2 regions of the Nonomuraea sp. IBHARD001 genome follow, and region 2 is predicted to be linked to the other one. Evidence: predicted binding sites of a transcription regulator. Region 2 holds the regulator's gene; the other holds the start of a gene.
The links. The regulator HrcA, encoded in region 2, represses chaperone genes, less so after heat shock. The targets are predictions, from matches to a motif close to TTGGCACTCTCNNNNNGAGAGTGCCAA.
Positions count from the first base shown of each region.

Region 1 (6,232 bases), 1.2 Mb from region 2:
GGAGGCGAGATGCGTCCTTTTCGCCCGCCGAACGACCCACCTCGGCGCGCTTGGCGGGTGTAGGCCCTGTTTTTACCTCGTGGGTCATAAGGTGAGAAGCGTGCTGGAAGACGTGCCCCGTGACCCGTTCGCGGATGATCCGAACGATCCGAGCGCGGCCCTGGGCGAGATGGACGACCCGGAGCCGCTCACGGCGGCCGAGCGTGACGAGGCGGTCTCCGACCTGGCCGACGTGGAGGTCTTCCGGTCGCTCCTAGAGCCCCAGGGCGTGCTCGGCCTGGTTCTCGACTGTCCCGAGTGCGGCGAGCCGCACTTCTTCGACTGGGACCTGCTGCGCGGCAACCTGCGCCAGATGATCGACCTCGGCCGGCCCCAGGTGCACGAGCCGGCCTTCCAGCCCAACCCCACGGACTATGTGAGCTGGGAGTACGCCAGGGGCTACGCCGACGGTGTCATCGACACCGAGGACCGCCGCTGATCGACGTCGTCGATCAGCGCGACGAGCAGGCGCACGGCGGGATCGTCGGAATGCGGCGGCGGCTGTCTGCGCGCCAGGGCCTCGACGATCATGTCGGTGACAGCCACCTCCGGGTTGCTGCCCACCCTGCGCACCGGATGGGCGGGGGTCAAGCGGTCGACTCCAGCTCGGCCATCTGCCGCAACCTGGCCAGCGCCCGATGCTGGGCGACGCGGACGGCTCCTGGTGACATGCCGAGTACATTACCGGTCTCCTCGGCCGACAGTCCCGACACCACCCGGAGCATGAGCAGCTCGCGCTGGTTGTCAGGCAGCCGTGAGAGCAGCCTGCGCGCATGCTCGACCTCGATGTAGCGCACCACCGTCTCCTCCGGCCCAGGACCGTCGTCAGGCCCGTCGGGAAGGTCCTGAGTGGGTACGGCGGAGCGGACCGAACTACGCAGCGCGTCGGCCACCTTGTGCGAGGCGATGCCGAACACGAACGAGGCGAACGGCCTGCCGATGTCCCGATATCTCGGCAGCGCCGACAGCACGGCGATGCACACCTCCTGTGCCACATCATCGGCAATGTGATATTGCCCGGAAACCCGGCCGAGCCGGGCCCGGCAATATCGGACGACCATAGGGCGAAGCTCGCCGAGCAGAGTCTCGATCGCAGAGCGATCCCCCTGAACGGCGAGGCTCGTCAGTTCCCTGAGATCGGTCTCACCCGGTCTCGCAGGAAGTCTCGGCGCAAGCCTTACCCCGCTTTTGGCGTCGGCGACGCTTCCCTCGCTCACGTTAGGCATGATGCCCGCACTGATCGTGCCTGTCGTCATCGCGAACGGCTACGGATTGGTCACATTGAGGCGACGATAACGGGGCGTAATCGAACGACGACACTAGGGCTTTTAGCGTCACCGAATATTTCATGCGATAAGCCAATAAGGGAGAAAAATGTCAGACCCGTAGACGCTTTGCCGGTGCGGATGGTTTACCTGCCTGCCGTACCAATGGTTTAGCTCTGCCAAAAACGAAACGGCCCGCGCCTAGATGGCGCGGGCCGTACGTGATCTCGAACAGCGGCGTGATCAGTGACCGTGGCCGTGTCCGTGACCGGAGCCACCGGCGGCCGGGGCCTCCTCCTCGGGCTTGTCCACGACGAGCACCTCGGTCGTCAGCAGCATGCCGGCGATGGAGGCGGCGTTCTGGACCGCCGAGCGGGTGACCTTGACCGGGTCGATGACGCCCTGCGCGAGCAGGTCGCCGTACTCGCCGGACGCGGCGTTGAGGCCGTGGCCGACGGGCAGCTCGGAGACCTTGTGGGTGACCACGTAGCCTTCGAGACCGGCGTTCTCGGCGATCCAGCGGGCCGGCTCGACCAGCGCGCGGCGCACGACGCCGACGCCGGTGGCCTCGTCGCCGGTCAGGCCCAGGTCGTCCAGGTCCTTGGAGACGTGGATGAGCGCGGAGCCACCGCCGGAGACGATGCCCTCCTCGATCGCGGCGCGGGTCGCGGAGATCGCGTCCTCGAGGCGGTGCTTCTTCTCCTTGAGCTCCACCTCGGTGGCGGCGCCGACACGCAGCACGCACACACCGCCGGAGAGCTTGGCCAGACGCTCCTGGAGCTTCTCGCGGTCCCAGTCGGAGTCCGACTGCTCGACCGCGATCTTGATCTCCTTGACGCGGTCCTCGATCGCCTGCGCGTCGCCGGCGCCGTCGACGATGGTCGTGGCGTCCTTGGTGACGACGATGCGGCGGGCGGTGCCGAGCACCTCGAGGCCGACGTGCTCCAGCTTGAGGCCGATCTCCTCGGAGACGACCTGGCCGCCGGTCAGGATCGCGATGTCCTGCAGCATGGCCTTGCGGCGGTCACCGAAGCCCGGGGCCTTGACGGCCACGGAGGTGAACGTGCCACGGATCTTGTTCGTCACCAGGACGGCCAGGGCCTCGCCCTCGACGTCCTCGGCCACGATGAACAGGGCCTTCTTCGTCTGCGCGACCTTCTCCAGCAGCGGGAGGAAGTCGGCGATCGACGAGATCTTGCCCTGCGTGAGCAGGATGTAGGCGTCCTCGAGGACGGCCTCCATGCGCTCGGAGTCGGTGACCATGTAGGCCGACAGGTAACCCTTGTCGAACTGCAGGCCCTCGGTGAACTCCAGCTCCATGCCCATGGCGTTGGACTCTTCGACGGTGATGACACCGTCCTTGCCCACCTTGTCGAACGCCTCGGCGATCAGCTCGCCGATCTTGGCGTCCTGAGCGGAGATCGTCGCGACATTGGCGATCTCCTTCTTGTCCTCGACCGGGCGGGCCGCGGCGAGCAGGATCTCGCTGACGGCCTTGGCTGCCTTGTCGATGCCGCGCTTGAGCGACAGGGGCGAGGCGCCCGCCGCCACGTTGCGCAGACCCTCGCGGACCATGGCCTGGGCCAGGACGGTCGCGGTCGTCGTGCCGTCACCGGCGACGTCGTTGGTCTTGGTGGCGACTTCCTTGGCGAGCTGGGCGCCCAGGTTCTCGTACGGCTTGTCGAGCTCGACCTCGCGGGCGATGGTCACGCCGTCGTTGGTGATGGTCGGCGCACCGAACTTCTTGTCGATGACCACATTGCGGCCGCGCGGGCCAAGCGTCACCTTGACGGCGTCGGCGAGGGCGTTGACACCGCGCTCAAGCGCGCGGCGGGCGTCCTCGTCGAACTCCAGGATCTTCGGCATGATGAGTCCTCTCAGCGTAGAAAGCCCCGGGCCACTCGGGCCCGGGGCTTTCTCACGGCTTACTTCTCGATGATGGCGAGAACGTCACGGGCGGAGAGCACGAGGTACTCCTCGCCGCCGTACTTGACCTCGGTGCCGCCGTACTTGCTGTAGAGGACGACGTCGCCCTCCTTGACGTCGAGCGGAATCCGCTTGTCGCCGTCCTCGTCCCAGTTGCCGGGGCCCACCGCGAGGACCTTGCCCTCCTGGGGCTTCTCCTTCGCGGTGTCCGGGATAACCAGGCCGGAGGCGGTGGTCTGCTCGGCCTCAAGCGGCTGAACCACAATGCGGTCGCCGAGCGGCTTAACGGGAACCTTGGTGGCGGTCGTCACGATCGGACCTCCCCTTCAGATTTGAATGATCTAGAAGAGGCGACCAGTGGTCTGCCGTCGCGGGTGCCAGACCTGTCTCGTCGCTTTTGATGTTGGCACTCTCAAGGGGAGAGTGCCAACAGGAAACATATGCAAGAGGGCCTTGACAGTCAACACGAACCGCGCCGATCAGCCCTGGGCGTAGGCCAGGTCAGCTACGAGCGTAGGCGCCCTCCGACAGCTCCCGTACCACGCCGGGCCTCCAGGGGCTCCAGCCAAGGGCCTCCCGGGTCCTGGCCGAGCTCGCCCGCTGGCTCAGTGCGAGCGCGCCCGCGAACGCCTCGCCGTACGCGCCCGCCGCCTCCGGAAGCGGCCACGCCTCGGCCGCGACCCGTACGCCCGCCCCCTTGGCCGCCGCCTCGGCCACGGCCGTCAGCTCGACCGCCTCCTCGGCGATCGCGTGGTAGACCCGGCCGGGCTCCCCCTTGGCGAGCACGTCGAGCACCAGGTCGGCCAGGTCGTCGACGTGGACGAACGTCCAGGTGGGCACCTCGTCGCCGTCCTGCACGTAGACGCCGACGCCGCGTTCGGCCGCCAGGGCCGCGAGCGTGACGACCATGCCGCCTCCGCCCCTGCCGTGCACGACCGCCGGTCTGATCACGGTGCCTCCGGCCGTCAGGATGGCCTGCTCGACCTCGGGGCGGTAGCCGACGATCGGGATCGGGTCGGCCGGGCTGTCCTCGTGGCCGTCGCGGGTGGGGCCGAGCACCCAGATGCCGCTGACGTACAGGACCGGCTTGCCCGACGCGGCCAGGGCGGCGGCCGTGGCCAGGTCGACGTCCCGGTCGCCGGTGAGCACGGCCGCGTGCACGACGGCGTCGACGTCGGGGGTGACGGCCGCGGCGACGGAGGCGGGGTCGCCCAGGTCGCCCCTGCGCAGGTCTTCGACGCCGCCGGGCACGCGCTCGCGCACCAGGGCGGCGACCTGGTGTCCCTGCTCGGTCAGCCGCTCGACCAGGACGCCGCCGATGTAGCCCGTGGCGCCGAGAACCAGAACCTTCATGATCTTCACCCTCAAACACTTCGACATGGAAACGTGGCAACCGTAGCATCGAACCTTTCGATGTCAAAGTGTTGATAGAGTGACCACATGGAAGACGCCGTTGACCAGATCGTCGAGCTGTGGGGCCGGGCCAGGCCCGACCTCGACTTCACCCCCGTCGCCACCGTCGCCCGGGTCAACAGGGCGGCCAGGATCATGGGCAAGGGCGTCACCACGCACCTGGCCGGGCACGGCGTCGAAGGCTGGGAGTTCGACGTGATGGCCGCACTGCAGCGCGGAGGCGGCGAGCACACCATGTGCATGGGCGACCTGGCCTCGGCCACCATGGTCAGCTCGGCCGCGCTGACCAACAGGGTCGACCGCCTGGTCAAACGCGGCCTGGTCACCCGGGCCAACGCACCGGGCAACAGGCGTCAGGTGGTGGTCACACTGAGCCCCGAAGGCCTGCGGCTGATGAACGAGGTGCAGGCCGGCCACCTGGACAACGAGCGCCGGCTGCTCGAAGGCCTGACCGACACCGAACGCGAGCAGCTCAACGGCCTGCTGCGCAAACTCCTGCTCTCGCTGGGCGACACCGCCCTGTGAAGCCCTACTGCCCGGCGCGGTCGGCGTTGGCGATGATCGCGTCGCGGGTGTAGCGGGCCAGGCCCTCGGCCGTGGCATCGATGTTGGCGGTGAAGCGGGGGTCGGCGACGTACATCTCGCCGAGCCCTCTGTGGATCTCGTACGTGCAGTCGTAGCACCACGTGGTGATGTGCCTGCGGTGCTCCTCGGCCAGGTCCATCGCACGCTCGCCGTCGGCGGGCGCGCCGTCGGCCATCGCCGCCGCCATGCGCAGGGTCACCTCCTGCGCCGACGCCATGAACTGCTTCCAGTCCGCCTTGGTGAACGACGCGCTCCTGCGCCGCGACTGCTCCCAGGCGTCGGAGCCGCCCCAGCGCCGTTCGGCCTCCTCGGCGTGCTCGGCGGGGTCGAAGTCGCCGAACACCTCGAACCTCTCCTCGGGCGTGAGATCGATGCCCATCTGATGTGCCTCCATGGTGAACTCCACTTGGGTGAGCATGTGCGTGAGCCTGTCCATGCGCCTGAGCAGCAACTCGTGCTGGCGGCGCAGGTGGACCAGCGGGTCGGCGCCGGGATCGTCGAGGATGTCGGCGATCTCCTCCAGCCCGAACCCCAGCTCCCGGTACCCGAGGATGGCCTGCAGGCGCTCCAGGTCGTCCTCGGAGTAGCGCCGGTACCCCGCGCTCGTCCGCCCGCTGGGCGACAGCAGTCCGACCTCGTCGTAGTGGTGCAGCGTCCGCACGGTCACCCCTGCGGTCCTGGCCACGACGCCTACCGGGTAGCTCATGCCCCCGACGCTAGAACCTCACGTGACGTGAGGGTCAAGCGGACGCGCTAACGTCGGACGGCGTGGACCTCGACGCCTTCCTCGACCTGCTGGAGCCGCACGGCCAGACCGCACTCGCCGACGCGGCGGACGTCGCCGGGCTCGACCAGGTGACGGCGGTGACCAGGCTAAGGAAGAGCCACGCCGCCCCGCTGGCCGCCGCCGCGCTCACCCAGGCCAGGCTGCGGGTCAGGGCGGCCGACAAGTTCGGCGCCGACGCCTCGCTGATGTACTTCACCCCGCACGGCCTCGAACAGGC
Region 1 is NZ_JBWBBW010000002.1:1,037,801-1,044,032, reverse strand. It holds gene ACTWNK_RS07290 (DUF5319 domain-containing protein) at 101-478, shown strand; gene ACTWNK_RS07285 (hypothetical protein) at 439-630, opposite strand; gene ACTWNK_RS07280 (sigma-70 family RNA polymerase sigma factor) at 627-1,265, opposite strand; gene groL (chaperonin GroEL) at 1,548-3,170, opposite strand; gene groES (co-chaperone GroES) at 3,230-3,541, opposite strand; gene ACTWNK_RS07265 (sugar nucleotide-binding protein) at 3,732-4,583, opposite strand; gene ACTWNK_RS07260 (MarR family winged helix-turn-helix transcriptional regulator) at 4,671-5,168, shown strand; gene ACTWNK_RS07255 (MerR family transcriptional regulator) at 5,173-5,934, opposite strand; gene ACTWNK_RS07250 (class I SAM-dependent methyltransferase) at 5,997-6,232, shown strand, end outside.
Region 1: groES (co-chaperone GroES) is a predicted target of HrcA. The motif match lies at 3,634-3,660, and genes of this name have one in related genera.

Region 2 (6,232 bases):
CCCAAGCCGAGCGACCCGGCGATCGTGGCGCCCCTGCAGACGAGCAAGGCTCCCGAGCCGGGCGCGACCAGCGAGTCCACGACCCGTCCCGCGCCCAAGCCGACGCCCAAGCCCACGCCGTCCTGCCCGACGGACGAGCTGCCGCAGATCGAGCCCGATCCGCCGCTCGCCCCCGAGTGCCCGGCCGCCCCGACGCCCACGCCTTCGGAGTCCCTGGTCGACCCGCGCGGCGGCTGCCCCGCCGACGAGTGCCCGGCCGAGGACCCGACCCCCGACCCCTCGGAGATCGCCACCCCGATCCTGACCGGCGGCTGACCCCGCCGCCGCACCGCCGGACCGGGCCTACCAGCGCCCGGTGCGCGCCAGCAGTACGGCCGCCGCCGCCACACCCGCCGTCGACGTGCGCAGGACCGTGTCGCCCAGCAGCGTCGCCACGCCTCCGGCCGAGGCGAACGCGGTGAGCTCGTCGTCGGCGATGCCTCCCTCGGGCCCCACGACGAGCACGACGTCGCCCTGTCCGGGGCCGGGCAGCGGCACGCCCGACAGGCCCGTGCTCGCCTCCTCGTGCAGGACGAGGCCGAGCCCGGCGCCCTTGAGCAGGGTCGCCACCTGGGCGGTGCTCGCCGGTTCGTACACGTGCAGGGCGTGAAAGCGCCTGGCCTGCTTACCGGCCTCACGCGCGGCGGCACGCCACTTGGCCAGCGACCTGGCCGCGCGCTCGCCCTTCCACTGGGTGACGCAGCGCGAGGCCGACCAGGGCACGACGGCGTCGACGCCCACCTCGGTCATCATCTCCACCGCGAGCTCGCCACGCTCGCCCTTGGGCAGCCCCTGGACCACCACCAGCCGGGGCGACGGCGGCGCCACCTCACGCCTGCCGACGACCTCCAGCTCCAGCCCGTCCTTGGCCGCCGTGCGCACCACGCACTCGGCGACCGCTCCCGCCCCGTCGGTCACGTCGAGCCGCTCGCCCGCCCGCATCCGGCGTACGGCGGCGGCGTGCCTGCCCTCGGGCCCGCCCAGGACGAACACCTCGGACGCGAACTGCGCCCGCTCGGCCAGAAACACAGGAACGCTCACGCCGACCCCCACCAGACCCGATGCGACAACCACGAAGAAACGACGATGGGCGACTCCCCCGCCCACCCGGCAGGGGCGTCACCCATGGATCGAAAGGTACTCAGCGCCCGTTGAAGGCGTCTCTGAGGCGCGAGAAGAAGCCCTGCTGCCCGGGTGCGAACTTGCCGGGCGGGCGCTCCTCGCCGCGCAGCACCGACAGCTGGCGCAGCAGCTCCTCCTGCTCGGCGTCCAGGCGCGCGGGCGTCTCCACATTGACGTGGATCAGCAGGTCGCCCCTGCTGGTGTCGGTGAGGCGCTGCACGCCCCGGCCGTACATGGAGATGACCTGGCCGGACTGGGTGCCGGGACGCACGTCGATCTCCTCGGAGCCGTCGAGGGTCTCGACGGTGAGGATGGTGCCGAGCGCGGCGGCGGTCATCGGGATCTGGACCGTGCAGTGCAGGTCGTCGCCACGGCGCTCGAAGATCTCGTGCGGGCGTTCGACGATCTCAAGGAACAGGTCGCCGGGCGGTCCGCCGCCGGGGCCGACCTCGCCCTCGCCCGCGAGCTGGATGTGGGTGCCGTCCTCGACGCCCGCGGGGATGCGGACCTTGATCGTGCGACGGGTGCGCACCCGGCCCTCGCCCGAGCACTCCAGGCAGGGGTGACGGATGATCGAGCCGAAGCCGTTGCACTGGGGGCAGGGGCGCGAGGTCATGACCTGGCCCAGGAAGGACCGGGTGACCTGCTGGATCTCGCCCCGGCCCTGACACATGTCGCAGGTGTCGGGGTGGGTGCCCGCGGCGGCTCCGACGCCCTGGCAGACCTCGCAGGTCACGGCCGTGTCGACCTGGAGCTCACGCGTGCAGCCGAAAGCGGTCTCGTTCAGGTCGAGTTCGAGCCTGATCGTGTTGTTGCGGCCTCGCCTGGCCCTGGAACGCGGGCCCCTGGTGCCACCGGCCGCGCCGAAGAAGGCGTCCATGATGTCGCTGAAGGGGAAGCCCGCACCGAATCCTCCCGCGCCCGCACCGGAGCCGCCGAAGGGGTCGCCGCCCATGTCGTACATCTGCCGCTTGCTGGGATCGGACAGGACCTCGTAGGCCTGGGTGATCTCCTTGAACCGCTCCTGGGTCGCAGGGTCGGGGTTCACATCGGGGTGCAGCTCGCGAGCCAGTCGCCGGTACGCCTTCTTGATGTCGTCCGGACTGGCGTCACGACGCACCCCGAGGGTGCCGTAGTAGTCGCTGTTTGCCACTTATCGCCCTCTTATGAAGCAGCCAGGATCTGGCTGACGTAGCGTGCCACTGCGCGCACGGCGCCCATCGTCACGGGGTAGTCCATCCGCGTCGGCCCCAGCACGCCGAGACGTGCCAGTTGCTTGTCGCCTGAACCGTATCCGGTCGCGACGATGGACGTGCCGCGTAGACCGGTGTAGGGGTTTTCCGAGCCGATCCGCACGGTGAGCGCGGACGGCGCGTCGGAGGTCTCGCCGAGCAGGCGCATCAGCACGACCTGCTCCTCCAGCGCCTCCAGCACGTCGCGGAGCCCGGTGGTGAAGTCGGCCCCCGCGAGATTGGCCGCACCGGCGAAAACGATCTTCTCGTCGTGCCGGTCGACCAGGGTCTCCAGCAACACCGAGAGCACCGTCGCCGCGACCGGCCTGTCGGCGGCGGGAAGACGCTCGGGCAGGTCGGCGATCACCTCGGGCACACCGCTCAGCGCACACCCGTCGAGGCAGGTGTTGAGCATGGCCCGCAGATGGGCGATGCGCGACTCGTCGAAACTCTCGTAGAGCTCGACCACCCGCTGCTCGACCCGTCCCGTGTTGGTGATCAGGACGAACATCAGCCTGCGCTCGGTCAGCGGCACCAGCTCGACGTGCCTGACCGTGGAGTGCGTCAGCGCGGGGTACTGCACGACGGCGACCTGGCGGGTGAGCTGCGCGAGCAGCCGCACCGTGCGCATCACCACGTCGTCGAGGTCGACCGCACCGGCCAGGAAGGTCTCGATGGCCCGGCGCTCGGCCCCCGACAGCGGCTTGACCTGCGAGAGCCTGTCGACGAAGAGCCGGTAGCCCTTGTCGGTCGGCACGCGCCCCGCGCTGGTGTGCGGCTGGGCGATGTAGCCCTGCTCCTCCAGCGCGGCCATGTCGTTGCGCACGGTGGCCGGGGAGACGTTCAGGTTGTGGCGCTCGGCCAGTGCCTTGGACCCGACCGGCTCGTTGGTGGAGACGTAGTCCTCGACAATGGCCCGGAGCACCGCAAGCTTGCGATCGTCGAGCACGTGCCCACCTCCTTGCCTAGACGCCGGGAACTTCAGGTCCTGGGAAAACGCCTGCCCTAGCACTCTGTGTTCCCGAGTGCCAAGTGTACGGCTCTCGCCCACAAGGTGCGATAACACGGAACCCGTAGGCGATAAGTCACCTGCTATCCAGCCACAAGCCCCAGGCAGCACAATTTGCCCATGACCGACGATTCTCAGCCGGTGGACGACTCCACCCGCCGCTTCCCTCCATCCTCGGGTGAGAACCCGGCCCCCGGCGCCCCCCAGGGCCAGCCGTACGGCCAGCCCGGCTACGCCCCTCCCCCGCAGCAGCAGCCCCAGTTCGGCGCCCCGCAGTACGGCCAGCAGCCCCCGAGCGCGCCCGGCTACGGCCAGCAGGGCCCCTACCAGCAGCAGGGCGCCTACCAGCAGGGCCCTTACGGTCAGCCGCAATACGGCCAGCAGCCTCCGTACGGCGCGCCGCAGTTCGGCCACAACCCCTACGGCGGGGCCCCGGCCCCCAAGGTCAAGCCGGCCGCCTGGTGGATCGCGGTCGGGTGGGGCGTCGCGGTCGTCTGCGTGATCCTGGGCATCGTCGGCTTCGTCACCGGTCTGGTCAGCTCGGTCAGCGGAGCGGCGCCGACCAGGACGTTCGCCTCGGGCGAGACGGTCACACTCACGCTCGACCCGGCCGACAGCCCGGCGCTCTACCTGAGCAGCAGCTCGGTCGTGCACTACGAGTGCCGCATCGACAAGGGCGAACTGGAGAACACCACCACCGACCAGACCGTGTCCCTCAACGGCGACACCTGGGAGATGATCCTTCGCGTCGGCGTGCCGAGCAAGGGCGAGTACCAGGTCACGTGCGTCACCCAGGAGCAGGGCGACACGCGGTTCGGCATGGGCCGCGAGCTCGCGGCGACGGCGGCGGGCGGCCTGGTCGGCGGCACGATCGCCCTGTTCGCGATCCCGCTGGCCGGCATCGTGTTCGCGATCGTGCTCAACATCGTGATCGTGGTCAGGCGCAACAACGCGCGCAAGCGGCTTGCAGGCCGGTTGTAAGCCGGTTTGCTAGCGTGCCCGGTTATGTACGACCGTGACGTTCTCGCCGGCGACTGGCGGCGACCGAAGCGTGGCCAGATCCCGCAGGTGCCCGCCGAGCCCGATCTCGTCGTCGAGGACGCCGACAGCGGCTTCTGCGGCGCCGTGGTGGCCTGTGACAAGGCCGCGGTGACGCTGGAGGACAGGTTCGGGCGACGGCGGTTGTTCCCGCTGGAGCCCGCCGCCTTCCTGCTGGAGGGCAAGGTGGTGACGCTGGTACGCCCGGCGGCGCCAGCGCCCGCCGGGGCCAGGCGCAGCGCGTCGGGCTCGACCGTGGTCGAGGGCCATCGGGCCAGGGTGGCCAGGGAGAGCCGCATCTACGTCGAAGGTGTGCACGACGCCGCCCTGGTGGAGAAGATCTGGGGCCACGACCTCAGGGTCGAAGGCGTGGTCGTGGAGTACCTCGAAGGGGTCGACGACCTGCCCGCCATCGTCGAGGAGTTCGAGCCCGGCCCCGGACGCAGGCTCGGCGTGCTGGTCGACCATCTGGTGACCGGCTCCAAGGAGAGCAGGATCGCCGCCCGTGTCACCTCCCCGTACGTGCTCGTCGCCGGGCATCCGTACATCGACGTGTGGCAGGCGGTGAAGCCTTCGGTGCTGCGGATCGCGGCCTGGCCGGACGTTCCGCGCGGGGTGCCGTGGAAGGAGGGCGTGCTCGCGGCGCTCGGCTGGCGGATGGAGCCCGCGCAGGCGTGGCGGCGCATTCTCGGCTCGGTGTCGACGTACTCGGACCTGGAGCCTGAGCTGCTGGGCCGGGTGGAAGAACTCATTGACTTCGTCACAACCCCGGACGAAGCGGGATAGCCTCGAAGTGACCTCGTATTTAGGAGCACAGCCATGAGCGAGAGCCAGGATCGCCCCGACATCCCGGACGACGACGCCACTCGCCAGGCGCCGCCCCCGTACCAGCAGAGCGGCCCGCAGCAGCCCTACGCCTACGGCCAGCAGCCCCCCAGCGCCCCCTCCTACGGCCAGCAGGCCTACCCGCCTCCCCCCGGCTACAGCCAGCAGCCCCCGAGCGCCCCCGGTTACGGCCAGCAGGGCTACGGTCAGCAGGGTTACAGCCAGCCCGGATACGGCCAGCCCGGATACGGCCAGCAGGGCTACAGCCAGCCCGGTTACCAGCAGCCTCCCGGCTACGGCGCACAGCCCGCCGGGTACGGCCAGCCGCACGTGCCCGGCAGGTACGGGCCCAGGCCGGGCAGCGACGACACGATGATGGCGATGCTCGCCCACCTGCTGGGCCTGCTGACCTCGTTCGTCGGCCCGCTGGTGCTGTACTTGGTGAAGAAGGACGAGTCGCCCTATGTGCGCGACCAGTCGGCCGAGGCGCTGAACTTCCAGATCACGCTCTTCATCGCGTACATGGTCTCCTTCCTGCTGTCGTTCGTGCTGATCGGCATGATCCTCTTCCCGATCGTGTGGATCGGCTCGCTGATTTTCATGATCATGGCTGCGGTCGCCGCCAACAAGGGCGCGAACTACCGCTACCCGATCAACTTCCGCTTCGTCAGCTGAGCGCCACCACGCGAAGGCCCCCTCGGCCGAGGGGGCCTTCGCGTGTCCAGGTTTCGCGTGTCCAGGTTTCGCGTGTCCAGGTTTCGCGTGTCCAGGTTTCGCGTGTCCAGGTTTCGCGTGTCCAGGTTTCGCGTGTCTAGGTCAGGTCGCGGATGAGCGCGTCGGCCAGCAGGCGGCCTTCGAGCGTGAGCACGATGCGCCCGGCCTTGAACGGCTCGACCTGCAGCAGGCCCTTGGCCAGCGCCGACGCGACGGCGGTGCGCGCCTCCGGCGCCACGTCGGCCAGCGGATA
Region 2 is NZ_JBWBBW010000002.1:2,279,810-2,286,041, reverse strand. It holds gene ACTWNK_RS12585 (hypothetical protein) at 1-315, shown strand, start outside; gene ACTWNK_RS12580 (16S rRNA (uracil(1498)-N(3))-methyltransferase) at 343-1,080, opposite strand; gene dnaJ (molecular chaperone DnaJ) at 1,181-2,314, opposite strand; gene hrcA (heat-inducible transcriptional repressor HrcA) at 2,326-3,342, opposite strand; gene ACTWNK_RS12565 (hypothetical protein) at 3,523-4,383, shown strand; gene ACTWNK_RS12560 (DUF3097 domain-containing protein) at 4,408-5,226, shown strand; gene ACTWNK_RS12555 (DUF4870 domain-containing protein) at 5,260-5,940, shown strand; gene hemW (radical SAM family heme chaperone HemW) at 6,077-6,232, opposite strand, start outside.